3 regions of the Dehalobacterium formicoaceticum genome follow, and region 2 is predicted to be linked to each of the others. Evidence: riboswitches for the same ligand, from Rfam matches in the RefSeq annotation. Region 2 holds a riboswitch; each other region holds the start of a gene.
What was found. Region 2 has a riboswitch for cobalamin ahead of cobT (nicotinate-nucleotide--dimethylbenzimidazole phosphoribosyltransferase). Riboswitches for the same ligand answer to the same signal wherever they lie in the genome.
Positions count from the first base shown of each region.

Region 1: it holds a riboswitch for cobalamin, as region 2 does, so the genes downstream of both, thiC (phosphomethylpyrimidine synthase ThiC) here and cobT (nicotinate-nucleotide--dimethylbenzimidazole phosphoribosyltransferase) in region 2, are expected to answer to the same signal.
Region 3: it holds a riboswitch for cobalamin, as region 2 does, so the genes downstream of both, CEQ75_RS17790 (sirohydrochlorin chelatase) here and cobT (nicotinate-nucleotide--dimethylbenzimidazole phosphoribosyltransferase) in region 2, are expected to answer to the same signal.

Region 1 covers NZ_CP022121.1:776,984-786,865, forward strand. The annotation lists gene CEQ75_RS03870 (ABC transporter ATP-binding protein) at 1-1,038, shown strand, start outside; gene CEQ75_RS03875 (energy-coupling factor transporter transmembrane component T family protein) at 1,042-1,830, shown strand; gene CEQ75_RS03880 (hypothetical protein) at 1,858-2,388, shown strand; cobalamin riboswitch at 2,406-2,596, shown strand; gene thiC (phosphomethylpyrimidine synthase ThiC) at 2,788-4,086, shown strand; gene bzaB (B12 lower ligand biosynthesis ThiC-like protein BzaB) at 4,106-5,401, shown strand; gene cobS (adenosylcobinamide-GDP ribazoletransferase) at 5,549-6,298, shown strand; gene cobT (nicotinate-nucleotide--dimethylbenzimidazole phosphoribosyltransferase) at 6,330-7,400, shown strand; gene CEQ75_RS03905 (DUF2284 domain-containing protein) at 7,417-8,967, shown strand; gene bzaD (B12 lower ligand biosynthesis radical SAM protein BzaD) at 8,973-9,882, shown strand, end outside.
Region 2 covers NZ_CP022121.1:1,351,490-1,361,371, reverse strand. The annotation lists gene gltX (glutamate--tRNA ligase) at 1-1,623, opposite strand, end outside; gene cobT (nicotinate-nucleotide--dimethylbenzimidazole phosphoribosyltransferase) at 1,819-2,946, opposite strand; cobalamin riboswitch at 3,160-3,336, opposite strand; gene CEQ75_RS06745 (M56 family metallopeptidase) at 3,560-5,623, opposite strand; gene CEQ75_RS06740 (BlaI/MecI/CopY family transcriptional regulator) at 5,629-5,988, opposite strand; gene CEQ75_RS06735 (carboxymuconolactone decarboxylase family protein) at 6,149-6,508, shown strand; gene CEQ75_RS06730 (copper amine oxidase N-terminal domain-containing protein) at 6,594-8,513, opposite strand; tRNA gene CEQ75_RS06725 (tRNA-Leu) at 8,960-9,048, opposite strand; tRNA gene CEQ75_RS06720 (tRNA-Cys) at 9,055-9,129, opposite strand; gene sleB (spore cortex-lytic enzyme) at 9,292-9,882, shown strand, end outside.
Region 3 covers NZ_CP022121.1:3,661,664-3,671,545, forward strand. The annotation lists gene pylC (3-methylornithine--L-lysine ligase PylC) at 1-778, opposite strand, end outside; gene pylB (methylornithine synthase PylB) at 775-1,860, opposite strand; gene pylSc (pyrrolysine--tRNA(Pyl) ligase large subunit) at 1,907-2,740, opposite strand; gene cobA (uroporphyrinogen-III C-methyltransferase) at 3,235-4,773, opposite strand; gene CEQ75_RS17780 (precorrin-2 dehydrogenase/sirohydrochlorin ferrochelatase family protein) at 4,763-5,434, opposite strand; gene hemA (glutamyl-tRNA reductase) at 5,436-6,680, opposite strand; gene CEQ75_RS17790 (sirohydrochlorin chelatase) at 6,734-7,099, opposite strand; cobalamin riboswitch at 7,236-7,415, opposite strand; gene CEQ75_RS17795 (phosphoribosylaminoimidazolesuccinocarboxamide synthase) at 7,641-8,330, opposite strand; gene asnS (asparagine--tRNA ligase) at 8,677-9,882, shown strand, end outside.

The sequences.
Region 1 (9,882 bases), 570 kb from region 2:
CAGCCTACGGCCGAATTGGATCCCCGCGGCCGCTATGAGCTTTATCAAAGATTGGGACACTTAAATAAAACCCGAGATCTGACCATTGTTTTGGTGATGGATCGCATCGAAGAAGTTATTACCTATGCCAACAGAGTTTTCTATATGGAAGAAGGGGAAATCGTCAGGGAATATTTCCCTGAGGAATATTTGAAAGAACGAAATGAGGAACTAAAAAAACGATTTCAAAATAAGAGCGTTGTGCGGGGCAAAAATCATCAACACCGTCAGGAAAAGGAGGTTGTTGTCAATATCAAAAATGCATCTTACCGGTATCCAAACAATTACACAGGCTGTGAGGATGTCAATTTAAAGATTTATCAGGGGGATTTTTTAGCGGTGATCGGTTTAAACGGTTCCGGAAAATCAACATTAGCAAAAATGATCGTTGGTTTATTACTGCCCACTAAAGGTACCATTGATGTTTTTCATGAATCCTTAATCAAGGAAAATCTAAATAAGATCCGTTCCCGGATCGGATTTTTATTTCAAAACCCTGACTATCAGATTTTTGCCAGTTCCTTGCGGGAAGAGGTTGGGTTTTCCTTGAAACTGAGGGGCGAAAAAAAGGAGGTGATGGACAGAAAAATTGATGAGAGTCTAGAATTCGTGGGTCTTTTAAAATATAAGGATTTGCATCCTCAACGTTTAAGCCGCGGTCAGCGTCAGCTCTTAGCCTTGGCATCTGTTCTGGTCAGCGATCCGGAACTGATTATCGCTGATGAACCGACCTCGGGTCTTGACGAAAATCAAGGATATATGATTATGGATAAACTAGCTGATTTATCGAGGCTGGGAAAGACAGTCCTGCTCATTACCCATGATTTGACCATGGCCCAAAACTACTCCAACCGCATCGTGGCCATGTATAACCATCGGCTTCAACTGGATATCTCAACGAGTAAACTGAAGGAACATCTTAAACCTTTAATCGACATTGATTTGGATTTTGGAAATATTATTTCATTTAACAACCGGGACGAAGAGCGAGGAGGTTAAAAAATGGAGATATCGTCTGTTGCTTATGAATCAATGGAAAAAACGAAACAAAAACTGAACGATAAATTGGATCCCCGCACAAAGTTAGCCTGGTACGGGCTGATGATTCTTTTCGCTTTAATCTGTGAAACACCCTTTCAACTTATCGTTGTTTTATGTGTGGGCATGACTGTTTCCTTGATCTTAAAGGGTTCATTGAAACAATATCGGGTGATGATTGCAATCATGTTGCTTTTAGGACTGCAGATGCTGATTCTTCAGCTGCTATTCTGCCGGGAAGGTATGCTCCTTTATCAATGGGGTATGATTAAGATCTACAGTGAAGCCATCCCCCTCACAGTTCTTGGTATGTTGAGAACAACTGTAATTGTTTTTGCCAGCATGCAGTTTTTAACTTCTGCTTCACCGACGGAATTCACCTTGATGCTGATGAAGTTTAAAGTCCCTTATCGGTTTGCCATGCTGGTGGGACTGGGTGTTCGTTTCTTACCTTTGATGAAGGCTGAATATCTGTCGATTATTGAAAGCCAGAGTATCAGAGGTCTAAAAATGGAAAAGGTCTGGGACAAAATCAAGGCAATAATTCCCACATTTCTGCCTTTTTTATACCGAGCGGTGAGGCGTTCCACAGAAATCGCCCTGGCCATGGACTTACGGGGTTACGGACAGAGTAAAACCCGTACATTTGCCTCAAATATTGAGATAAAAACATATGACCGGGTTTTAATCAGCGGCATATTTTTAATCATGATCCTTAGTTCTTTATACAAAATGGCACCATTTGCAAGCTAAAATACATCTATGCAGGGAGAGGATCACATGAAAGAAAGTTTATTTAGAACAGACACCAAAGCTTTAGTGGGCAGTGTCATTGTAGGAATTGTATTTTTAATCATGATGCAAGTGACAGGGCGTATCGACGGTATTTTAGATCCTACTTTATTACTGTTTAATGGAACATGTTGGTCATTTTTTACCGGTCTCATTGTTTTAATGTACAAACAACCTGCCGGGATTATTGCCGGATTATTAGAAGCAATCATCGCCATGGCTACTGCCTACTCACCCTTGGCATTTTTCTTCCTGTTTGCCAATACCATTGGATCCATTATGTATTCATTGGTTGCCAGGGAGTTATCAATGGAGAAATTAAGCCATCATTATTTGGCAATGATCGCCTGTAATGTAACCGGTAACTTTTGTGTCATGCTGGGTTTGATTTTCGTTGTTAATTTAGACTGGAAGGTAGCCTTAGTTTCTTCCTCTATTACCACTTTGGTGGCGACCATTGTGGCAGGATTTCTTACTAAACGCGTTTATGGTGCTTTACAAAAATCGTCTTTGCTCTAAGGGTTTATAAATAAAAATAATATAAGCTATTTTCAGGTGCCCAGAAGGGAGAATAGGGAACCGGGTGCAAGTCCCGGGCGGTCCCGCCACTGTAACCGGTAGTCCGGCTCATAACCACCGTTTGTTGCCTAAAAGGTAAAGCAGGCGGGAAGGGAGCTGTGGATGGTAATCCGGAAGCCAGGAGACCTGCCTGAAAGATGTGCTCTTCGTCTTAAAAGAGATGGAGCGTGGGAATGATGGAAAATTCACACCGATCAGGTTGTGGATTTTTTCTTTTTAACCTGACTGAAAAGATACGACAAGATCTGATTTCGAAGGGAGGGAAGAGCAAGTCCGGGTAATTTAATTAAAGAGATTAGTTCTAAATAAATGAACTGACTAAGGTAGAGGAGGATAAAAATGACTTTATTAACAAGTGCTTTGAATGGAACAATTACTTCGGAAATGGAGCAGGTAGCAGTCCGGGAAGGGGTGACTCCGGAATTTATCAGGCAGGGAATGGCAGAAGGCAATATCGTGATTCCCTCTAATATCAACCGTAAAAATATCACTCCTTTAGGCATCGGCAAAGGCCTTCGGACGAAAGTGAGTGCCAGTATCGGCCTCCACGGAAAGGACACTTCTCACAGCAAGGAAAAAGAGAAAATCGAAACTGCTTTAAAAGCCGGAACAGATGCCATTATGGATTTAAGTGCCGGTGGTGATATGGATGGTATGAGAAAAGAAACACTTTCCTCAGCTTCTGTGCCGGTGGGGACACTCCCCATTTATCAGGCCATGGTTGAGGCGAGCCAAAAGTACGGTTCCTCGGTGAAAATGGATGTTGAGGAAATGTTTGAGGTGATTGAACGACATGCCGCGGATGGCGTTGATTTCTTAGCGATGCATTGCGGGACCACCATGGATATTGTGGAACGGGCAAAAAGTGAGGGACGGGTAGATCCCCTGGTAAGTTATGGAGGCTCCCACCTTATCGGCTGGATGATCGCTAACCAACGGGAAAACCCTTTATATGAGCAATATGATCGGGTGCTGGAAATTGCAAAAAAATATGATGTCACCCTTAGCTTGGCGGATGGGATGCGGCCTGGATGTTTGGCAGATTCCCTGGATGGCGCTCAGGTTCAGGAACTGGTAGTTCTGGGGGAATTAGTGCGCCGCGCCCGCGCGGCAGGGGTGCAAATTATGATCAAAGGACCGGGACATATGCCCTTAGATCATGTCAAAGCAACAGTTACCTTACAGAAAAGCCTGTGTAAAGGCGCTCCTTATTTTGTTTTTGGACCGCTGCTTACGGATATCGGAGTGGGCTATGATCACATAAACGCTGCCATCGGGGGGGCGATCAGTACTTGGGCCGGCGCAGAATTTCTCTGCTATGTCACACCGGCGGAGCATATTGGGTTACCTGACGCACAACAGGTTCATGAAGGTGTGATTGCCGCCCGTATTGCTGCCCATGCCGGGGATTTGGCAAAAGGAAGAAAAGAGGACTATCAATGGGATTTGGACATGTCCATGGCGCGGAAAAGTTTAGACTGGAAGAAGCAATTGGAATTATCAATTGATCCTGTAAGAGCTGCGGAAATCAGAAAAACCCGGAATAGCGGCGAATCCACAGGATGTGCCATGTGCGGCAAATATTGCGCCATGGAAATTATCGCTAAGTATTTGAAGATAGAAAAACATAGCTGTTAAAAAAGAAGGGGTGGATAAAATGACTCAGGTTTTAAAAGCACGTGCCGGAATTATTACCGAGGAAATGGAAAAAGTAGCTCTTGATGAGGGAGTAACCCCAGAATTTGTAAGGCAGGGAGTTGCCGGGGGAACAATTGTTATTCCTAAGAATAAAAAACGGAAAGAATTTAAAGTATGCGGCATTGGTGAGGGCATGAGCATTAAGGTCAATGCTTTAATCGGTACATCCAGCGACTGTGATGACATGGAGCTGGAAGCGAAAAAACTGGCTGCGGCAGAAGAAGCAGGATGTAACAGTTTTATGGATTTAAGTACAGGAAGCGATATTGACGGGATGCGGCATCAGACCCTTTCTTTAGCCCATGTTGCCGTGGGCTGCACTACCATTTATCAGGCAGGGATTGAAGCCATCGAAAAGTACGGCAGTGTGGTCGATATGAAAGAAGATGAAATTTTTGAAGTCATTGAAAGACAGGCAGCGGATGGTATGGATTTTATGGCTATTCATTGTGCCCTTAATTTTGATGTGATCAAGAGAATGCAGACTACCGGCAGAGTGACTCAGGTAGTAAGCAGAGGGGGTTCCTTCCTCACCGGTTGGATGCTGCACAACCAAAAAGAAAATCCTCTATATGCCCAATATGACCGGGTACTGGAGATTATGAAGGCTTATGATGTGACATTAAGCCTGGGAGATGCCATCCGTCCGGGATGCATTGCCGATTCCCTGGATGGAGCCCAATTGGAAGGAATGATCATTCAGGGCCAACTGGTGCAACGAGCTCAGGAGGCCGGTGTGCAGGTCATGGTGGAAGGACCAGGCCACGTTCCTCTCAATCATGTGGATGCGACGATGAGAGTACAAAAAAGCCTGTGTAACAATGCTCCTTATTATATTTTAGGTACCCTTGCTACTGATATTGCCCCTGGTTACGACCATATTACCGGAGCTATTGGAGGAGCTTTGATCGGATCTTGCGGGGCAGACTTTTTATGTTACTTAACCCCGGCGGAACACCTGGGACTGCCCATTGAAGAAGATGTGCGAACCGGTGTCATCGCCACGAGAATGGGCGCACACATTGCGGATATTTCCCGAGGTAATAAAAAGGCCTGGCAAAGAGATCTGGCAATGGCCAAGGCCCGAGTCAATCGTGATTTAGACCGGCAAATTGAGTTGGCTTTGTATCCGGATAAGATCAAGGCTGCAGCTCAGGATGCGGATTTTGACCAAATATGCGGGGTATGCGGGTCAGAATGTGCCGCTCAGGTTGCGGCAGAATATTTTGGGCTGGGATCCAATCATTCTCTTTAACATTAACGTTTTTGTTCAGGGATTTGGCTGGCGGGGACATTCCTTGTAGACCCATGTCCCCGGCGGCCTGTTTCAATGGTGCTGCCTGGTTAGGATTTGTTTAAAGTGTGGCAAGTAAATCAAGAAGGTAATTGCAGGTGAATTGGTGTGATTGGTGTGAAATTTTTGGTTGCACTTCAGTTTCTGACAGGAATTCCCGTAAAGATTCACACCCAGTTCGATGAAAAATTGGTAGCCCAGTCTATGGCCTTCTTTTCCCTTATTGGACTGATTTTGGGAGGCTGTGCCGTAGGTGTACATTTTTTGCTGGCTCATATTTTTTCCCTTCCTGTGAGTAATTTCTTTGCGGTGGTTTTTCTCATTATTTTAACAGGAAATCTCCATGGGGACGGATTAATGGATACAGCTGATGGGGTTTTCAGCGGCAGACCCCGGGAGCGGATCCTGGAAATTATGAAAGACAGCAGGGTAGGATCCCACGGTGTGATGGCGGCTATGATTTTTTTTCTGGGTCGGTTGATGTTATTGGGGGAAATGCCCCAGGAGATGCAGGAGTGGACCCTGGTGCTGGCAACCGTTTTCGGCCGTTGGTCCCAGGTATTGGGCGCAGCTTGGTATCCTTATGCGCGAAAAGATGGAGGAACCGCTTCCTTTACAAATTATGTTGGGTACCGGGAAGTCTTAATCAGCTTGTTTTTTCCGGTGGTTCTTAGTGTTTATTTATTAAAATTTCAGGCTGTGCTGCTTTTGGGATTTGTGGTGTTATCGATCTTGGTCCTGAATAATTATTTTCTAAAAAAGATCGGCGGGGTTACCGGAGATACATTAGGTGCGGTAAACGAATGTGTTGAGGTGCTTCTGCTCTTGATGCTGGTGATCTTTGATAAATTTTCATAATATATTTTTAAATGATGGGGGAGGGGAAAACATGGGTGTAAAGCTTCAGGAAGCAATAGCAAATATTAAACCCGTTGATAAAATATGGCGGGAAAAAGCCAGAAGGCATATTGACCAATTGGCTATTCCCCTGGGGAGCTTGGGGGATTTGCTGGATCTGGCGGAACAGCTGTCCGGAATTCAGGAAACATTAAAACCTTCTGTGAGGAAGAAAATGGTGGTTACCATGGCGGGAGATCACGGAGTGGTCGAGGAAGGAATCAGCTTGTGTTCTCAGGAGGTAACACCTCAAATGATCAATAATTTTGTCATGGGCGGAGCCTCTGTTAATGTCTTGGCGGAAGTTGCCGAGGCCGGGGTTACCGTGGTTGATATGGGTGTAGCAGCGGATTTAAGCTTCTTGGTGCAGGATGGAAAAATTCAATCTTATAAGATCGCCCCCGGGACCCGTAATATTGCCAGGGAAGCAGCGATGACCCGGGAGCAGGCAATCCGGGCTCTGGAAACCGGTATTGAGATTGCGGGCAATCTGGCGGCAGACGAGGTGGAACTGCTGGCTACCGGTGATATGGGGATCGGTAACACGACACCCAGCAGTGCGGTATTGGCATCATTGACCGGGCGTCCGGCAGCTCAGGTAACAGGCAGAGGTACCGGACTAAGTGATGAGGCGCTGGCCCACAAAGTCCGGGTGATTGAAAAGGCTCTTACCGTGAACCAACCTGACGGGAAGGATGCCATTGATGTTTTGTCCAAGGTTGGGGGCTTTGAAATCGGAGGCATCGCCGGGTTGATTCTGGGCGCGGCCTATTACCGGATACCCATATTGATTGATGGATTTATTTCTTCCGCCGGAGCACTTCTCGCTAAGGACATCGCCCCTGATGCTGTTGATTACATGATTGCCGCCCATCAATCCATGGAGTATGGGCACCGGTTTATGCTGGAGGAGCTGGGACTGAAGCCGATTCTGAACATGAACCTGCGTTTGGGAGAAGGAAGCGGGGCAGCATTAGCGATGAATATTGTGGAATCAGCCGCCCAGGCCATGTGCAAGATGCTGACTTATCAAGATTCCGGCGTGGCCAGTCCGGTACAGTAAAGAAGGTGAATAAAAGATGAAAAAGCTGGATTTTATGAAACATGATCCCCAGGAGAACAATCCTCAATATCTTGAGGATCTGGCTACCGGTTACTGGTTTTCAGAAGTTCTTTTTACGGCTGTGGAAATGGACATTTTTTCATCCTTGGAACCGGTGGGGAAGACACTGGAAGAATTAGTTCAGGGCACGGAATTAAATGAGTCAGGATTAAAACGATTTATGAAGGCTTTATGTGCCCTGGGCTTAGTTTCAGCGAATGGTTCAACTTATTATAACGGTCAAATGGCAGCTAAGTATCTGGTCAGGGGCAGGGAGGACTACCAGGGTGATTCCATCCTGTGGCGCAAACATATTTTTGATAATTGGCGCAGTCTGAAAGACTGTCTTCTGGAAGGGACGAGAGTAGTATACTCCCCCGTCGAAGATGATCTGACGGAACTGGAGGAAAGGAACCGTTGGTACAGTTCTGCCATGGGCTCTGTTGCCCGTAATAAGGCCGAGGAAATTTTACCATTTTTCCGGGATCTGTCTCTCACAGGTAATATTTTAGATGTTGGCGCGGGCACAGGGTCTATTGCTGCCGCCTTTCTGGAAACATATCCAGAATCCCAGGCGACACTTTTGGACCTGGATGCTGTTTTGGTTTATGCCCAGGAACAATTATCAGGTAAGTTTGGGGAGCGGATCAAATACTTTCCGGCCAATATTTTGGAGTCCTGGCCGGTTGAGGAGGGTCAATTTGATTTAGTGATCCTTTCAAATATTGTGCATGCTTATGGGGAAGAGGAAATTTCTCTGATATTAAAGAGGGCGGCAGCTTGTCTGAAACCGGAGGGGTATTTGCTCATTCATGATTTCTTTTTTGAGCACGGTCATGAAAAAGCGGCTCTTTTTGATCTTAATATGTTTGTTAATACCTTTAATGGAAAGGTGTTTAGCATTCATTGGATCAGAGAACAACTACAGGAACTGGGGCTTGCTGTGACGGAGATGGTGCCCTTGTCATCGGATACCTCATTGATATTTGGCGCTAAAAATGAAGATCGATTAAAAGCCCTGTCTTTGAACAAAAAGGGCCAACTGGCAGCTAAAATAGAGCACCTGGGTTTTCGCAAAGCTTCGGTGGTCTCCACTGAAATCATTCATATACCCAATTGGGTGAATTGGCACTGCAATTACGGTTGCAGTAATTTCGGTGCGCCCCACTGTCCTCCCAACAGCCCATCTCCCCAACAAACAAGAGAGATGCTTCAAGATTATACCACCTGTATTTTGATTGAAGGTGAACCACCCACCGGAGACTTTCAGCGCCAGGTACTAAAGGCGGAGAAAGCAGCTTTTTATGATGGGTATTATCGAGCTTTCGCTCTTTGGGCAGGCCCCTGCTCCATCTGTGCAGAATGCGGCGGTACAGAAGGATGTAAGAATACTCAAAGTGCCCGGCCTTCCATGGAAGCATCCGGGATTGATGTCTATGAGACGGTAAAGAGAGCGGGGATCTCTTTAAAACCCTTGTCGCCTGATGATTACTATGTAAAATATTTTGCAATTTTATTATTGGAGTGAGCAGGATGCGAATATTATTGGTACAAACCCCCTCTGTGGAGAGTGTGACCCAAGAAAGAGTTTATCCTATCGGCATTGTGAGCCTGGCGACTTACCTTAAAAAAGCCGGCTATGATGTGGGACTTCTGGATATGAATTTAGAGGCGGATCAATTTGGAGCTTTGAAGGAACGGCTCTTAGACTTTCAGCCGGATCTGGTAGGTTTATCACTAAGAAACATCGACCCTTTAGCCAACAAAACCAGTTCCCTGATCCCTCCTTTTATCGTAACCGTGCGTTTGGTATCAGCTCTTTTACCAAAGGCTCGGCTTGTGGTTGGGGGGACCGGTTTTTCTCTCTTTCCGGAACGGATCATGGCAGAGCTGCCGGAGATTGATTACGGAATTGTCGGCGAGGGAGAAAAATCCTATCTGGCATTGCTCCGTTCATTGGACAATCCCCCTATGATTCCCGGATTGTGCTATCGCAAAGGGGAGAAAATCGAAAGGATTCCTGCTATTGCCGACTTTGATATGAGGGAATATCTGGTTCCGGACCGAAGTCTCCTCGCCCCCGAATTATATACCGGGATCAATCAGTATGCTCCTTCCATGGGCATTGAAACTTCCCGGGGCTGCCCATTCCAGTGTACTTATTGTGTGTATGGGCGGCTGCAAGGGGAAAAGCTTCGCTGTCGGGAACCGCGGCAAGTAGTCGACGAATTAGAATTTTTGTACAAGGAACACAGCGTCCAAAATTTTCATTTTAACGCCCCTGTGGTTAATCTTCCCAGTGAGCATTTGGATGAGATTTGCCGGGAAATCCTGGGACGCAGGCTCCAGATTACATGGAGCGGTTTTTTTAGAGAAGATTTATTAAATGAAGAAAATGTTTTTCTTTATGAAGCGGCCGGCTGTAATTGCTTTTCTTTGTCGC
Region 2 (9,882 bases):
TCGCTGCTGTACTTTATCTGCTCCCATAATCTGCTGCAAGGCCCAAACATCCGGCGAAGAAGTGCGGCCAACAATGGCAATACGAATTACCGTACTGACATCACCCACATGTCCTTTATATTGATCCGGATGCTTCTTAAAGTCCTTGGGTTTTGCCGCGTAACCATTTTCTGTGGCGATGGTTCTTATTTTGTCAAACCATTGGCTTTGTTCGTCACTGTGGTCATAGGTAGACAGGTACGCTTTCAGTATTTTTTTGACTTCCTCTTCATCGATGTTTTCCGGATAGGGGTCGACGATCTGAAAGTATTCGTCAAAGAAATAGCTGATAAAGTCAAATATTTGTTCACAATAAATCAGATCTTTTCGGGGTTTAACAGGATCATCCCGGCCCACATCCAACAATTGCAGCACCGCAGCCTGATGTTCCAAAAGCAAATCAACGATTTCCCGGCGATATGCCTGCCCCCATTTAACCAGAAAATCAAAGATTTCTTGCGCATAAATATTCACTAAAACATTCTTGCTGATATCATTAAGTTTACCTAAATCAAATAAAGCACCGGAATTACTCATTTTATTTAAAGTGAAATGAAATTCATCAATATCACTGTCCGGATTTTCAATTCTCCACTCCTCGAAATTGGAATTCAATATCGTCATCAGATACTCTCGCACTGCCGCCGGATGATATCCTAATTTCATGTAATACTCTAAGCCCAATTCCGGGTCTTTTCTCTTCGAGAGCTTTCTCTTAATTCCCTCATCGATTTTCATTAAGTGTGCGGTATGACAATATACTGGAAATTCCCAACCTAAAGTCGTAAATAACTCATAATGAATCGGTAAGGTTGAAAGCCACTCTTCTCCCCGCACCACATGGGTCACGCGCATAAAGTGATCGTCGACCACATGGGCGAAGTGATAAGTGGGAATGCCGTTGGCTTTCAAAATTACCACATCCTGATCATTGACCGGCATGGAAAGGTACCCTCTGATGGCATCCTCAATTTCAAAGGTTTGTTCCAGAATCCCCATGGATTTTAAGCGCAGAACAAAACGCTCCTGGTTTGCTAAATGAACCTGGATCTCCTCCAAGGATAAATTGCGATCCCGAGCCCATTTACCATAGTATCCGGTGTTAACATTTTCAGCCATCTGCTGTTTCCTGATTTCTTCCAATTCTTCTTCGGAACAAAAACATGGGTAGGCCCTGCCCATCTCCACTAAGTGCTTTGCTGCCGTCTGATAAAGTTCTGCTCTTTTGCTTTGAAAATATGGTCCGTAGCTCCCTTTTTCCCCGTCAATGCCGGCCCCTTCATCAAACTTTAAATCAAAGAATTCCAAGGAGGAAATAATAGTTTCCACGGCGCCTTCTACTTGCCGTTTATCGTCGGTATCCTCGATGCGCAGCATAAATACTCCATTACTTTGATGGGCCAATCGTTCATCAACAAAAGCACCGTAAAGATTCCCCAGGTGAATAAAACCGGTGGGACTTGGTGCTAATCGGGTGACTTTTGCGTCCTCACTTAAATTTCTCTCCGGAAATACAGTTTCATAATCAGTAATTGATCTCGTTATCTTGGGGAATAGCAAATCAGCTAATTTCTTATTATCCATAATCTTCCTCATTTTTATTATAATTTTAAAGCTTAAATGTAAAATGAAAGACGCTTCTCTTGTCTAATTAACAAAGAATCGTCTTTAGAATAGTGCCTTCGCACCTTGACCAATCGGCCGAAAGTATCAAGTTAAATTATACACCTAAATAGTAAATTTATCTACATCAAAACTCTTTTGGGATTAACAAAATGATTATCTGGTTAAAAACTCTCCGGTGCTAACACCGGCCGTATCAAAGGTGGCCATTTCGTCAGCAATCTTCAGAGCGGCATCTACCATGGGGAACATTAGAGCAGCACCGGTACCTTCTCCCAGTCTCATATTAAAATAAAGTCTGGGCTTGAAACCAAGATGTTCAAGAGCCACCGTTTGTCCTTCTTCCTCCGAACTATGGGAAGTAATCATATAATTCTTGGCAAGGGGCGCAAATTTGACAGCCGTAAGGGCTGCTGATGCTGCAATAATCCCATCTAATATAATTGGCACATGTTGGTAGGCAGCCTCCAAAATAGCACCTGTGAGGGCAGCGTGCTCCAGTCCTCCCACCTTTGCCATCGTATCCAATGGATTGTCAGGATCCGGTTGATTAATCTTAATCGCTTGTTTAATGACCTCTTGTTTATGCTCTAGAGCTGCATCCTTTATGCCGGTGCCGGATCCAGTAACCCTTTCCACCGGCTGACCGGTAAATACGGAAATCAGGGCCGAACTGGGCGTGGTATTCCCGATACCTACCTCTCCTGTTGCCAAGAGATTTACTCCTGAATCGATAGCTTGGGCAGCAATTTTGGCACCGGTAAGAATGGCCTGAAGAGCCTCCTCCGGAGTCATCGCCGGACCATGCAACATATTGTTCGTACCGTTTTTGATCCGGTTTTCCATGAGTTCCGGGGGATCCAAGGGGCCGGCAATGCCAATGTCGGTACAGATTACATCCGCTCCCCCATTACGAGCTAAGACATTGATACCTCCACCACCGCCAAAATAGCTATAGAACATTTGAGCCGTAATTTCTTGAGGTGCTGCACTGACACCCTCAGCTACTACACCATGATCTCCGGCCATCAATAGAACTGCTTTCCCTTTAATGGTGGGTTGTGAAGTGCGTTGAATTCCGGCAAGCTGTTGAGCAATATCCTCCAGAATACCCAAACTTCCGGTGGGCTTAATCTTGGCATCCACACGTTTTTGCATCGCAAGCATCGCTTCCTGATCCAATTCTTCAATCCCATGGATCAACTCCTGCAATGCCGCCTCAAGCTCTTGTCCATTGGCTTTTTTAAGATTTTCTAAACCGTGTAATTTCATAGTGTTATTCATTATCATCATCTCCTAATTTCCTTCAAGTTCATTATTTAATTAGAAATCTTGGCTTGCGCCAAGCCTCTGGCGCTGGCGGAAGCCTTAGTTGCACTTATACTTTCAACCTTAAAATTTATACTTTCTGAAAGTAAAAAAAAATAAAGTCCCGCCACAATGGTTATTGTGGTCGGGACTTTGCCTTCATCGCCGCCGCTTTCCGTTACCCTGGAAAGACTTTTTTATTCTTAGGCAGGTCTCCTGACTCAGACTCAAACGTCCTGAACGCCCCTTCCCAGCACATGCCAGTGGATTAGCGTAGACTCGTCTCTACAGTGGTGGGTCCGTACCGGATTATAACCGGATTTCCTATTCTCCCCATGTCGGGGCACCTAAGAACAATTTATTAAATTCAACTATAAAATCATTTTACCAGAAGACCACAAGAAATTCAATCCTAATTTATAATTCCTAATCTCGCTGGCACAGTTCCACCAAAGTCCCAAAGGTAGCAGAAAGAAAAAATCAAAGAAAAACATCCTCCTTGTCAGAAATAAGCATCTGATCTGTTAAAAAAACCGCTCCCCATCAAGGAGATAGGGAGCGATTTATATTGATATTGTTTCGATCAAGCTTACGGCACATACTGTTCCGTAATACTTGTGACAAATCCATCCTTGGTTGTAACCCAAAAGGGTGGTGTGAAATCCTTAAATTGATCCAGATGCCGAACAAACTCCTCAAGGGAAACAAGTTTATGGTTAGCTTCCCCCGTCCCGTCAATAATTCGGTATTCGGTTTGGTCTGTCACCTGATGACCCATGGGGTAACTTTTCGGATTGTGGATATAGTATCCGTTGGGCAAATCATTGGGGTCAATATTCAGTTCCTTCAGTCTCTCCGTATCCTCAAGTGTTAGCCACTCGATTTGATCTAAATGAAAAGAAGGTTTAGAGTATGTTTCGGTATCAAAATTTGAAATAAAACCGATATAACGACTTTCCGGTGTTTCTGAAAAATCCTCTGCCGTGGCATCGTATTGGGGTACAAGGTCATCCATGGTTACCTGCCATTGTCCCAGACCTTGTTTGATGAAATCAATAGCAACGCGCATGGGGTCTAATAGATCGGGATGATTTCCAGCTTCACTTTGCTTTTGTAATTCCTGATAATATGCTTTAATCGTCAGATCTGTATCCGGCAGAGGATGATATACCGTACCGTTTCCATCCATCCAGCGCTCAACACACCAAATTCCACCTTCCCCTTGCATAATTGGCTGAGACAATAGGAGCTGACTGGTCTCCCCTGTTGAGAGAGGAAATTTTACCACCATATGGTTTCCCGGGTAAGTTTCCTGGGGCAGGAGATCTTTCCCTTCCAGAAAGATCCGCAGCGCCGTTTCCTGGCCTGCCGGTCTTGAAAAATCACCCTCACCGCTCAGCATCGTGCCCAAAAACTTTGGTCTGGACTTTTCATAAGAAAAAACCAGCAGGGGTTTCCCCATATCCCGTTCTTCGGTAATCCATCCCTCATCTGTACTCATGCCTCCGGGCATAACATCGACAGGTTCCGCTGGTTTCAGGCGATATTCAATATGCCATATTTCCACGGGAGATGAAAGCAAATGATCAAAAGAAGTCATCTTTTCAAGCTTGGTAATTTTACTATCGATAATATTATAACTTGGATAAGCGGCAATTTCCTGTTCCACAAATTGCTCCGCATAATCCTGAATGGTAAGTTGCTCTGATTGGGGATTACTCATTAATGCCACAACAATCACCGCCACAGCAATAATCCCCGCTATGGTTACCCAAAACCTCGGCTTTTTGTAGTTTAAAATATTCATAATGCGCCCCCTCGTGTTGTTCTCTCCAAAAGCAAGGGGATAGCCTCCTACAAAGCGCCGACCTGCCGCCAGAGATAAAAGGGATGAGGAATAATCCTTTTTAATGCCATCCCCCATTTGTTTAAGCACGCTTTCATCACAGGACAATTCCATATCCTCGCTCATGAGGAAGAAAGCAACCCAAACAAGAGGGTTAAACCAATGAACACAGACTACCAAGAACGCCAAAGGCTTGATAATATGATCCATTCTTTTGAGATGAGTTTCTTCGTGCTTTAGGATATAGGCTTTTTCATTTTCGGAAAGACCCTCAGGAAGATAAATCCTGGGCTTGATGATACCCAAAATAAAGGGGGTTTTGATATCGGTTGTTTCATATAAATTACGAAAAACAGGCTTTGCCGACTTTAATTTGCCTTTCAGCTTGATCACGGATAATAAATTGTATGAAATAAGAACGAATATGCCAATAATCCACACTATATCGCCAAATGAAATCCATGATTGCAGTGTATTTGTACCGGTGCCTGCCATGGATGCAGGTAAGGTAGTATTAACTGTTTGGTTAGCGATGGTGCTGCCACTATTCATGGGCGGTGTCTGTGCATGCATCATACCGGTTGATATGGTTTGTGTGTCCGTACCCCTGGTTATCAGACCGGGAATCAGACTGAAGATGCTTTCAAATGAAAAGGGGCATACCAGCCTGAACAGCACCACGGACCAAAGAGCATAAGAGAAAATCTTAGGTGCTTTTTTGAGCAGCAGCCGTGCCGCAATCACCAAGAGAACGACATAACCGGCGGTAATGCTCATCTTCAGAACCTGCAAAAATAACTGTTCCATGATCATCACTCCTTATATTCATCGATAAGCTTTTGCAACTCGTCAATTTCCTGATGGTTTAGCTTATGATTTCTTGTGAATGCTGCCAGAAACCGAGGCAAAGAACCCTCAAATTTTTCCTCCACAAATTGTTTGCTCTGCTCAGCATAAAATGCTTCCTTATTGAGGTGGGATGATACGATTCCATTTTTGTTTTCAAAAATTCCTTTCTTGGCAAGTCTTTTCAAGATGGTGTAAGTGGTTGATTTCTTCCAATCCAGTTCTGCCTCACATAGCTTTACCAACTCCCCCGATGGGATCGGTTCATTCGCCCAAATTATATCGGCAAATTTAGCTTCCATTTCCGTCAGTTTTAATTCTGCCATTTGATCCTCCTCCTTCTTGGTCTACAAATTCTAGACTGTTGTGTTTAGTTTACATCTTGTAGACTACATTGTCAAGAGGTAAAGAAAATTTAGCTTGTGCGCATAATATTTTCTTCTATCGCAAATAATTTTCATATAAAGTTTGCTGGAGGTTAGATACATGGATACTATAGAAAGTAATTTAAAGTACTTTACGGAAAATCACGGGGATATTTATCATGCTTACGAGAATTATGGCAGGCTGGTACATCAAAAAGGCGGTCCATTGGATGAAAAGGCCCGCTGGCTGATAAAAATAGCCTTATCTACAGCTTGTCAGTATCGATATGCTTTGCGAACGCACATTATTAAAGCTATCAAAAGCGGATGTACTCGTGAGGAAATTGAGCATACCATTATGCTGGCAGCTCCTACAGTGGGATTCCCTAAAACCATGGAAGGTATTCTTATTCTGCGAGAAGAAATGGGGGAAACAGAAAGTACCCACCCCAATATCGTAACTTCTCAGTTGAAAAACTAATGTCAAAATAATAAGACAGAAAGCCCATAATATCAGATATTATGGGCTTTTTTTACCTACACTTTCACCTGGAATAGAATAATGTTTAATTCAAGGTACTGATTTCCAGCCCTAAAGCCAAAGCCGAACCTCCGGCGTGCATCACTTCCAACTCAATTACGCCCTGTCCCTCCTGAATTTCATAATCAAGGACATTTGCCACTTCTTTCATTGGTTCCAGTACCGGAGTAATAAATACTCCTTCATTAGTCTTTACCGCACCGGCATAAAGACCGCCCCGGCCCCCAAAGCTCACGCGGACAATTTTCTCCTTGCCTGTATTGTTAATTACTGGAATTTTAATTTTATACGTAACTCCGTAATGACCGGAGTTCGCGATTACAGAACCATGATCGTTCAGGGCATTTTCCGGTGTTAAAAGATTATCTGTAATGCCGTTTGAAATGCTATAGGCAACTGCGCCGCTATCCGCCTGATAAGGAGAAAGTTTTGTTAATAATGTTGAACCGCTCCAATTACCCCGAGGGTGAGGGTTTTTCCTATCCAGCGCAACGGGAAACGACTTAATTGCCGCAAGATCACTGTCTTCTTGCTGACTCAACACCGTACGGATTGTGTACTTCATTTCACCTGTGCCCTGAACATTTTTTACAGTAAACTCGTCTAAAAAACCGACTAAATGGTCCGATTCAACCTCAAAGGAGTGCAGTACAATTGTTTCACCCGGCTGCACCCGAGGAGTTTCTACCTTAATATTAAGTAATTGACCGCCTAACATAGTTTCTACGAGGGGAATCCCCACGTCATAATTTGACCATCCGTTAGGACTGTTGCGTTTAATTCCTTGCAAGCCAACTATTTCGATGACATTTTGTTCGGAAAGGTTTTCAATTGTTATACCCAGCTTGAGTTTCTTGCCCAAACGATTGATATGCCAGCCAAATACCCGGTGATCCTGGCTGTTTTGGGAAGAAACTACCGGATGGTGCCATAAAGTGACATTTTCAGCAGGAATCGTCTCTGAGGTTAAGATTTCCGGATTGTCGCTCACCATCAGCATTCTGTTGTCAATTAAGGAAGGCCTGGGCACAGGTACCGGTGTAACCATTTTTCTTTCTTCTTTCTCTAAAAAGCTGGTTTTAAACTTAGGACGGTTGATATAAATATGGGTCATCTTTGTTTCTTGAACAAAATGGGCGATACCTCCAAAAGCCTCTGTCACAAATCGGATAGGAACCAAAATATTTTCCTGATACTCAATTGGGAAATCCGTGGTATATACTCTTTGTCCATTGATCATGGCATAATTTTTTCCTGTAGAAAAAATTATACTGACTCCGTCCATGGTGATTGATACCTCATCGTCCTTTTGCTCCCAATAAACCTCACCATCCAGAGCAGCTAAAATAGTTTCCGGAGGAAGATAGTTTCTCCCGTCTTTGGTAATGGGGGGCGTCTCAAAAGACAGGATCTTATTATTCAATTCCACCTGCAGATCCGGAACTTCCTGCATGTTTTCTTTGGCCAGACTGATAGCCACTGTCTTTGTTTGACTGTTCCAGTCCACAATTCCGTCAAATGCCTCCCCTACGAAACGTAAAGGAACCATCGTTCTGTTACCAACAATCATTGCCGGTACATCTAATACGACTTGCTTCTTATTTACGAAAGCTGTCCCTTCATTGATGGAAAGCTCTATGGACCGATCCTTACGAGAGGCAAAGATTGTCCTGCTTTCACTCTCCCAATCCACCGTGGCTCCCATGGCTTCAAAAATCGCCCTTAATGGTACTAATATCCGTCCCTGCGTCGACACTGGGACAGCATCCTCAAAATCTATAGTATGATCTCCCACGATAACGATAACATCCTTAATTTTTTGTACTGAAGGGGAAGGACTTGCTGCATCAGCTTCCGCATACCAGACGGTCCCCTTCGATACCATAAAGACAATTGCAGTAATGATAATAATCATTGTAAGACAGATCTTTTGTTGCTTCTCCATTATTATACCTCCTTCAGTTCCCGCAGTTCTGCGCATAGGGTACTTCCCCCACCGACAGCAGGTCATTGGTTTAAAATTGATTGCCCCCAGCAAAGATTTGTTGCGGGTATTACATTATTTACTTGACGATGGTAACTATTATTTTGTTCCATCTTAACTGTGCCTATTAATATTATCTCAATGTAAAATTTTCTCCTGCGGAGACGATTTTTCCATTTTGCTATTAACTGGGCCGTAAATAGGTTGATTCTTTGTGGAAACAAAGTTATTAATTTAACAACAAAAAACACTGATCATTAATAAATAATGTCAGTGTTTTTTGTTGTTAAATTAGAAATCAATAGGACATGGTCATCAACAATCTCGCGGATTATTTTCTTCCGTTAGAAGAATGTTAGAAAAAAGGACTTTCGATTCCCGAAAGCCCTTCTCGCTGTTGACTTCATTGGTGCCGGAGACCGGAATCGAACCGGTACGAGGGGTAAACCTCGCAGGATTTTAAGTCCTGTGCGTCTGCCAGTTCCGCCACTCCGGCAAATTTTGGAGGCGCCATCCAGATTTGAACTGGAGAATAAAGGATTTGCAGTCCTCTGCCTTACCACTTGGCTATGGCGCCCCGTCGCGAAGTTTATAATATCACAGATTCACCACTTTTGCAAGCATCTTTTTTGTTAATTTTACGCAAAAGATAATCATGGTTTCTCTTCCCTATTCTTAGCATAAAAATCTTCTTTCAGAGTGACAATATAAAAGTAAATAAATTGGAGGAGGGTATAGGATGAAAAACAAAAAAATAATTTTGCTCGTTTCTTTTATATTCATGATGGCGGCTGTAGTTATTTTGACTTACGGATCAGGAAAAGCCCAGTCCCGACCGACACTCTATTGGGGCAGCAGCGGCAATAACGTTACACAAGTGCAACAACGATTAAGCAATTGGGGTTACTACAAAGGGCCGATTGATGGTTATTTGGGAGCTTCGACTTTCAATGCCATCAAAGATTTTCAACGGAAAAACGGGCTTACTGCCGATGGGACCGTGGGAACTCAAACCTACAACGCCCTGGGGCTTAGTTCAGGCTCAACAACTCCCGCTCCTGATCCCGGATACCAGCCCAGTAAGGTTTCTGTAAGCGGTGACAACATGCTTCTTGCCCGTGCTATTCATGCAGAAGCAGAATCAGAACCTTATATCGGAAAAGTTGCGGTGGGGGCAGTATTGTTAAACCGAGTTGCTAATGCCAACTTCCCCAATACATTGGCCGGCGTAGTCTATCAGGGACGAGCCCTGGAGTCAGTGGCAAATGGACGGGTTAACACCGAGCCTAATAATGATTCGGTTAAAGCGGCAAGAGAAGCACTTAACGGT
Region 3 (9,882 bases), 1.5 Mb from region 2:
GTGTCTGGCTGGGGATTCTGGCATCAATTTCTAAGACCTTTAATTGCCCATCATGGAGAATAACTTCTACATCCATAATTCCTTGCAGATTTAGATGACGCGCCAGGGTCAGACCGATATGGTTAAATTCTTTCACCAAAGCCTGATCCAAATGTGACGGCGCCCAAACTCTTTTACAATCATACTGCTCGTCCATCTCCAATTCCGTAACCTGATATACTTGATATTCTCCCGCAAAACCGATCACTTCGATGGAATAGGAAGGCCCGGTGACAAATTCTTGCACAACCCATTGCTCAGGAAATCCAGGTTTCTCTTGAAGTTTTTTAAATTCTGCCTCGTTCTTTATCTTCATCACACCTGCGCTGCCGCTGGAAGAGGCCGGTTTTACAACCCAGGGCAAACGCCCTTCCGGATATAAGCGGGGCAGTGGTGTTCCTGTTGACAAAAAAACTTGGTTGGAAATAATCTTAGAACCGGATACCTGGTAAGCACCCTGATCATAAACAAAAGGTATCCCCAACTGGATTGCATAGCGAGATATTGTTTGCAGGGCCGCTAAATTTTCCATGGCCGGCAGAATAACATCCGACTCTTTTAAGATATTCAGACATTTATTGTCTTCTTTTATCACATCACACTGCACAAATTCATCACATAAAGCCCGGGCCGGAATATCTTCATCTTTATCAATTAGAAGCACCTGCCAGGATGCTTTTTGAGCAAGATAACAGGCTTCCACCCCTTGTAATTTGCCACCAATAATGGCGATTCTCATCGGACGGCCTCCCGGGAAAGACAGACCCAGTTATGATATTCCTGCTGGGTGGCCGGCATCAGGTCAACTTCCTCCAAAACCCGGTTAATCGTTGGCACCGTCCGATTACCATCTTCAATATCAAGAGTATTATTAGATACCCCGGCGAGGCCGGACTTCGGTGGAATAATTGAGGTTACCACATTGGCTCCGGCTGCCAGTCGCTCTTGAAGTCCCTTAATACCGTCTACATCCAAAGATGCGGGAATTAAACGATCCGGGAAAAGCAAACGCATCACGGCAATGATTAGCATTTCATGGATGCGGGCCGGAGAATCCCAATGAGCCATGGGAGTCTCCTCTTGAGGCACAAAACTCATCACCCGTACCTGCTCCGCCCCAAGTTTTTTCATCGCAAACATGGAATCAGCCACATCGTCTACGGTATCCCCCACTCCGGTGAGCAATCCTTCCTCAACCAGCATCCCTAATTCATGAGCCTGCTTTTTAGCCTGCCATCTGCGTTCATAATCCTGTCCTAATCTTAATTGAGCATATAATGCCCGATTGTGGGTTTCGTGATAAAGGGCATACCAATCAATGCCCGCCTCTTTTAATTTTCCCAAAAAGCCGGAAGGAACAACCCCGGGAGAAATCATTAAGGGTAGGGAACTGACCTTCTTGACCCCCCGCACCATATGAAGTAACTGATCATATCCTTCAGAGTGCTGTTTTAAAATTTCGGGATCCTCTCCCATGGTTAAATCAAGGAGATGAACACCGGACGCTGCTAGGGAAGCTGCCGTCTCCATGATTTCCGTCTCACTTTTACGATACCTGGTCAAAGCATGATTTTCTTTGCGATACAAACAAAAGGTGCAATTATTGCGGCAGTAAGTAGAAAAATAAATAAAACCATACATAAATATTTTTTGACCAAAATACTTTTGGCGCATCATTCTGGCAGCAGCATATATCTGTTTAATCTTCTCTTCTTCCCTTTGGGAAAGGAGAAAAATAATTTCTTCTTTATTTAAAAATTTTTCCTGGTAAGCTTTATCTAAAATAAACTCTAAGTTTAAACCATGTCCATCCTCTTTCACCGAATCACCCTCTTATGTGTTAGAATATTGCTGATATGCGAAATAATTAAATATTCAAGCGAACCCCATCCAAATATGTCACGCTTTTAGACATCCTTTGAATATTCTGCCCGCCTTCTCGTATCATAAGCAATCTTTCTAAACCGAAACCGATTCCGGCCCAAGGGTCATGAATGCCCCAGTTTTGATCCAAAGGATGAGGTCCATAAGCTCCGGAACCAAGCTCAATGCCGGAAACGACATCAATGGTATCGCCATAGACAACAGAGGTTTCTTTTTCTAATACATAGTCTGATATGCCGGCAGTTTTCAGAATTAATTCTGCCATTTCCTCTATCCAGGCTTCCCGTTCTTCTAAGGGCAAACCTAATACTGTTACATTCAGCATGGTAAATTCATTTAAATGATGAGCACCTTGGGATTCTTTGCGGAAGCAAGAGCCAACCTCAAATATCTTAATTGGCTTTTCCCAGATACGAAGCAAATCTTTCCAGAGGGTATATAAATTCGGCGCCAGCATTGGACGCAGACATTTTTTCTCATCCACCCAAAAAACCTGGCTAAACAAAGGATGACTGTCATCGATCGACATCTTGGCTAAAGATCTTTTTGGAATAATGATGGGAGTCACCACCTGAACATATCCATGGGACGTTAAGGCCTCAACAAGTTTACTCTCTAGTTGGGCCAGAGCAGGACGCCGTTCAATATTCTTCAGATTATCAAGCCGTTCTTTCCCTTTTTTTATTAATTGGCGATCCAACTCCAAGAAAACACGATCTCTCTCGTTTTTATCTTCGAACAGCATATTTTGTTGTTCTTCATCTGCATTCAGCTCCTTGAGCCGTTGCTTCTGAATAATCGACCATGAAAAACCCAATACATTCCCTCCCATAAGCACCCGTTCTTACAAAATAGGAAAGTATAAAAAAAACCATTAATTTTGGCGAGGAGTCCGGGAGTTTCACCCGGCTACACGAATTTAGAGTCCGCGCGATCTATCCGATCCACCCCCCATATATTATGGTTTGCTTACCTTCAATACCTATTTGCAATTGTTGTGCCAATTATTATAAAAACGCAACGAATTAATGAAAGAATCGACGAAACTCAATTGGCATCAAGAAAAAACTATGATCGATTCCTTTTAATTTTCTCTTTCTATGGCGACACCCCTTCTTTTTTTTGTCCTTAAAAATCTTTGTTTAAGTCTGGAAAGACTTCACCCAGTCAAAATCAACTTGATTCGTCATAATTATACCACATTTTTTTATAAATAAATCATCTTTTTAAAAAAAGAGATTTTTTTGGGGCATCAGATGGAATTTTGCTTGATCTGATGCCCCAGAAAACAATTCAGGACCTTTGCAACACTTATTTCACGTTAATTTCCCCCGATTCTTCTTTGAGCAGGGCTTGAACCAAGCCATCAATAGAAAATTCCTCGGCAGAAATCTGTACCTCCAAGCCTGATTCTTCGGCTGTCTTTCTCGTTACCGGTCCAATGCAGGCAATCTTCACATCTTGAAGCAAAGCCAGGTTTTCCTGCCCTAAGATCTGTATAAAGTTGCGCACTGTTGAGGAACTGGCAAAGGTAATAATATCAATTTCCTTTTGGTTCAACCATTCCAAAAGGAGATCTCGATTGCCCTCTCCGGGGACCGTCCGATACATATCTATTTTGTCAACCAAGGCACCATGGGCAGTAAGCTCTTCCGGCAAAAGTGTACGTGCAATATCCGCCGTGGGCAGCAGTACTTTTTCATCTTTTTTGATTCTTTCTTTCAAACCTTGGGCTAAAGCTTCCGCCTGATATTCATGGGGAATATAGTCGGCAATAATGCCTCTTTCTGCCAAGGCCGCTCCGGTGCCTGCGCCGATCGCACTAATCTTCACTCCACACAGACTGCGCATATCTTTTTTCATTTCTTTTAAGTGTTTAAAGAAAGTTTCAACTCCGTTGATACTGGTAAAAACGATCCAATCATAACTTTGAATCTGAGCAAATTTCTCATCAATGAGGGAGAAATCCTCCGGTTCCAGGATTTTAATGGTCGGAAAGGAAAAAACCTCCCCCCCTAAATCCTCAATTTTTTCTGCCAGGACACTGGTTTGTTTTCTTGTTCGGGTAACCAATATCTTTTTACCGGAGAGAGGTTTCTTTTGGAACCAGTCCAGTCGGTCATGCAAACCTACTACCTCCCCGACAATAATGATGGAAGGAGGAAGCAGTTTTATATTCTGTACAATCTCTTCGATGGTGGCCAATGTACCCACGGCTTTTTTCTGGTCCGGAGTCGTTCCTTTAGAAATCACAGCCACAGGGGTATCCGGATCTTTGCCAAATTTAATCAAATTATTACAGATACTGCTTAGGTTTGATAACCCCATTAAGAAAATCAATGTACCCTTCAGTTGCGCCAGCACCTGGTAATCAACACTGGAAACATTTTTTTCCGGTCGTTCATGTCCGGTAATAATATGTACAGAAGAAACAAAATCACGATGGGTCACAGGAATCCCCGCATAAGCTGGCACAGATATGGCCGAGGTAATTCCCGGTACGATCTCAAAAGGAATTCCTTCCTGGCGCAATTCTTCCGCTTCTTCTCCGCCTCTGCCAAAAAGATAAGGGTCTCCCCCCTTTAATCGGACAACAGTTTTTCCTTCTTTAGCCTTTTTTACGATGAGTTTATTAATCTGATCTTGAGGAAGGGCATGACAGCTGCTGGCCTTGCCCACATAAATAAATTCGCTGCCCTCTTTGGCAAAATCTAAAAGTTTTTTATTCGCCAAACGGTCATAGATCACCACATCCGCTTTTTTTAAGCATTCGACAGCTTTCAATGTGATTAATTTATAGTCTCCCGGGCCGGCCCCTACCAAATATGCAGTATGGTATTTATTTGTCATTACCTGTTCCTCCTATTTCTTTGGACAATGTTTTTTCACGAATTTCTGCGATTTGCCGCAGAACCTCCGCTGTTTTTCCGGCCTTTAACAATTCCGGAAGGGTGGAGTAGACCAAAGCTTTAAAATATGCTTTCCTTTGATCGATTTGTTCTATTTCCCGAAGTGCCCAAACTCGTTCCCGCCCCAACAATTGGAGAAATTCCTCATACTCTGCTCCATAACGCTCCTCCAATTCTTGACGAATCTTCTTGGATAATATTGGGCTTTTGCCATTGGTAGAAAAAGAGAGTACCAGATCACCCCGTTGAATCTTAGAGGGCACAATGAAATTACCGGCAGCAGGCTGGTCCGCAATATTAAAAAATACCCCAGTATCTAATGCTTCCCGGCTGATCTCCTCACTCACCTTTTTATCATTGATGGCGACATAAACCAAATGAAAGCCTTCAAGATCCCCTTTTTGATAAGGCCTCCTGATCAAATTAATTTCCCCTGCGTCTGCCAATTGAACCAATGGAGCCATAATTTCCGGACTGATTAAGGTGATATCTGCCCCTGTCTCTTTAAGGGTCAGAGTCTTGCGCAGCGCAACTGCCCCGCCTCCTACAACGAGGCACCTCATCTTACTTAGATCAACCATCAAAGGATAATAGTTTCCCAAATTACACAGACTCCTCCTTATACAGAGTCTCTAAAATCTCTGTCAGATCTTCCTTGTTTTCCAGGACAGAAAATTGTTTTAATCTGACCATGGGCGGGGAATAAATCTTTTTGACAAACCCTTTTAAAATGACGGCCATTTTAGCCTCATCTTCCGTATTTTTCAATCGGTCAATTAAATTGGGCATTTCTTTATTTAAGACATGTTCATGATAGCTTTCAATTTGTTTAATCGCAGGAAACAATGGGATACATTGCAGCCACTGATCAAACTCATCTACCGCTTCTTCAATCAAAAAGCGCGCTTTCTCCCCGGCCTGCCGCCTTTTCTCCTGGTTTTCGGTTTGGATTTTTTCTAATGCATCCAAATCAACTAAGGTAATGCCTATTAATTCCCCTACCCTGGGGTCGATATCACGGGGCACCGCCAGATCAAGATAAATACTGCCTTTTTTATAGCCCACAATCTCTTCTCTTTTGATTACCAGGTGAGGTGCTGCTGTAGAGCTGATCACAACATCACAGATGAAAAGATAATCTTCAATTTCATCAAAAAGAATGATTTCGATGTCCGGATAAACTTCCTTTAAAGATCGAGCCGCTTCATAAGTGCGATTGGCTACCAGGATGCGGGAAAAACCCATGTCTTTCAGGTAAGTCAAGGCTAAGCGGTTCATTTTCCCCGCGCCAATTAGCAGTACATTGCGCTCTTGATAATCGGATAAAGATTTTTCCAAGTATTGAATCGCCAGATAACTGATCGAAGTGGGATTTTGGGATATTTTTGTTTCCAGGCGCACTTTTTTACCATTGGTAATGCCATCCCGAAAAAGTCTGTTTAATACCCGCCCCGACATATGTAATTCCAAAGCTCTTTGATGGGCTGATTTTACCTGTCCTAAAATCTGATCTTCCCCTAAAACCTGAGAGTCTAAACCGGCGGTCACCTGAAAAAGATGGGTAACACAGTCCATATTTTCTTTGACATAAAAATATTGATCCAGAGTCCCCTTTTCCAACCCATGAAAAAGGCAGAAAAAATCTTTAATTTGTTCTATTGCCTGGGGCATGTCTGAATACACTCCATAAATCTCGCTGCGATTACAGGTAGAAAGAATGACCGATTCATCCAAAATCAAACTAAGCCGGTCATAAGCTTTTTCAAATTTCTTCTTTGTAAAAGCAAGCTTCTCTCTAACTTCAATCGGTGTATTCTTATAACTCACTCCGACAACAACAATATCCATTTAGTACACTCTTTTCCTCATAGTTTTTGTTAGGTAGTTTAGCAAAATAGAAACTACTTTACGGCAAGAGCCCGTTCAAAGAGAATGTCCGCCAATACCGATTCCGGACCAAGAGGTTTGGCCAATTTAAAGGTTACATCCGGATAATCGGGTGCAATTTCATTAAGCATATGAGGAATATCTTCCTTGATATGAATCCCCTCATATAAAAAGTATGGGGCAAAAATTATTTCTTGCACGCCGGTTTCTGTTACCTGGGCAATAGCCTGGGGAATAGTAGGTTCGTTATGCTCCATAGCTGCTCCAGCCACCTGATCGAAACCACCCTTAGCTCGAACCAATTCGACAATTTGATTAAAGGCATTCACTGCATCTTGAGATCTGCTGCCGTGGCTAATAATAATTAATGCTTTATTCATGATTCTTCCCCCTTTTTATCATAAGAAAACCTGGCTTGCGCTTGTACTTTCAGAAAGTATAAAAAAACCCTTAGCTGTAAGCTAAGGATAGCACCCGCAAGCCAATCCAAAATAATCATTCTGCGCCCTTCCCCAGGCAGCATCCGACTTTTAGGCAGGTCTTCTGGCTTTCGGTTCATTCTCCTCCCTACCTTCCCACAACGATCCGTGCAGTGGCATTACAGGGATTTGTCTCCGATTACAGCAGCGGGTCCGCACCGGAATTGCACCGGTTTCCCTATTCTCCTTTTCAGGCACCTAAAAGATTATTAACAATAGCATATAAACAGAGTTCTTGGCATCAGGTGGAGTTTTTACTCCATCTGATGCTTAGAAATCGTTATCCAGGAGCTTAGCGCCGCTTATCTCCCACTTGGAGAAGTGGGAGTTTTAGCGACGGTTAGCTATCGGATAAATTATATCATATATTTATTTAAATGAAATAGCAAATTGCTTTCTATATTGAAATACCTGCTTTAATTATTCCATATCATTATAAATCTTAGTCCTCTTGAACCATGATTTTTGTCAATTCCAGGGGTTCAACGCGGGTATTATTGCGATAGGCACGCATATTACCACCGGATATTTCATCAATCAGGGCAATATGATGATCTTCTCCCACCCGGCCAAATTCAAATTTTATATCATATAATTCCAGCCCTTTTTTGGCCAATTCATCTTTGACAATATTACCAATCTGTTTGGTAAGATCCTTGAGAATTTCATATTCCTCTTTTGATAAAATACCCAGCATATCTAAGGCATCCTTTGAAATCGGAGGATCGTTTCGATCATCATCCTTAAGAGTCACTTCGACCAAAGCATCCAAGGCTTGTCCGTCCTCAGCATACATTTCATAACGGCGCAAAAAGCTGCCCACCGCCCGAAAACGACAGATTACCTCCAAGCCTTTACCAAAAGGGGCGGCCTTTTTCACAGTCATAGTTACTTGATCTAAATCGGCATCAATGAAATGAGTCGGGATGCCCATTTGATTTAATTTTTCAAAAAAGAATTTCGTCAGACGAAGCCCGGCTTTTCCGGCCCCTTCCATAGAAAGCCCTACAGTATTGGCTCCGGGATCAAAAACACCATTCACACCGGTTACATCATCCTTAAATTTTAAAAGATAATTTCCGTCTTCTAAAGCATAAACATCTTTGGTTTTTCCTTGATATACAAGATTCATGATCGAAGCCCCTTTTCATAATATATTGTAGTGCTTTAACCCTTGATATTTTATTTTATCCATTTTAACAAAAATTTCTTCATAAGAAAAGAAAATAATTGCAGGAGCTGATTGTTATTATGAAGAAATCAAATGACAAGTTTTTGATGTTTTTAAAGCAGCAAGGTAAATTCTCTAAAATTAGGGTATAATTCAAGTAAACGTGAGAGGATCGAAAAAGTGAACTCGTTCAGCTAAAGCTGAACATCGGGGCTTCAGATGGGGAATCTACCCCACCTGAAGTGAAAATAGGAGCTCCCACTTATAGAAGTGGGAGTCTTGGAATTTGATAAAGAGGAGCGGGATGATGAATAAAATATCGATTAAAGACTTATATCGGGAACCGGATCTTTTTTTAAATCAAACAATCAGTGTTGAGGGTTGGGTAAGAACCCTTAGGGTATCTAAAAACTTCGGTTTTATCGAAATAAATGACGGTACATTTTTTAACAACCTTCAAATTGTTTTTGATGAAAATTTAAATAACTTTCAGGAAGTTGCTAAATTAACCCTAAGCTCAGCCCTTCATGTGGAGGGTACCTTGGTAAAATCCTTGGGCGCCAAACAGCTCTTTGAATTAAAAGCAAGCGTCATCGAAATAATCGGACTTTCTGAGCCTGATTATCCCTTGCAGAAAAAAAGGCATTCCTTTGAATACCTGAGAACCATTGCCCATTTACGGCCAAGAACCAATACCTTTTCTGCTGTTTTCCGTCTCCGGTCAACACTTGCCTTTGCCATCCATAAATTTTTTCAGGAAAAAGGCTTTGTCTACGTGCACACGCCCATTATTACCGGCAGCGACTGTGAGGGGGCGGGGGAAATGTTTCGAGTTTCTACTTTGGATTATGAGCAGCTGCCTAAAAACCCCCAGGGACAGTTGGACTTTGGCGAAGACTTTTTTGGCAAGGAAACCAACTTAACTGTGAGCGGACAATTGGCGGTAGAGACCTATAGCATGGCCTTTAAAAATGTTTATACTTTCGGCCCCACCTTTCGGGCAGAGAACTCAAATACGGCCAGGCATGCGGCGGAGTTTTGGATGATCGAACCGGAAATGGCTTTTGCCGATCTCAAGGATAACATGCATCTTGCAGAGGAACTCCTGAAATATTTCATCCGGGAGATGCTGGAGAATCTCCCGGATGAAATGGCCTTCTTTAACAGTTTCATTGATAAAGCTCTGTCGGATCGTTTAGAGCAGGTCTTGAATGCTGATTTCGCTCGGATCACTTATACAGAAGCGATCCAATTATTGCAAAAATCAGGGATCAAATTTGAGTATCCGGTGGCATGGGGCCAGGATTTACATACGGAACAAGAGCGGGCCTTAACAGAGCAAATTTTCAAAAAGCCGGTTTTTGTCACAGATTACCCCAAAGAAATTAAAGCTTTTTATATGCGGCTCAATGATGATGAGAAAACAGTGGCGGCTATGGATTTGCTGGTTCCCGGGGTAGGAGAAATTATTGGCGGCAGCCAAAGAGAAGAACGCTTGGAGATCCTGGAAAAC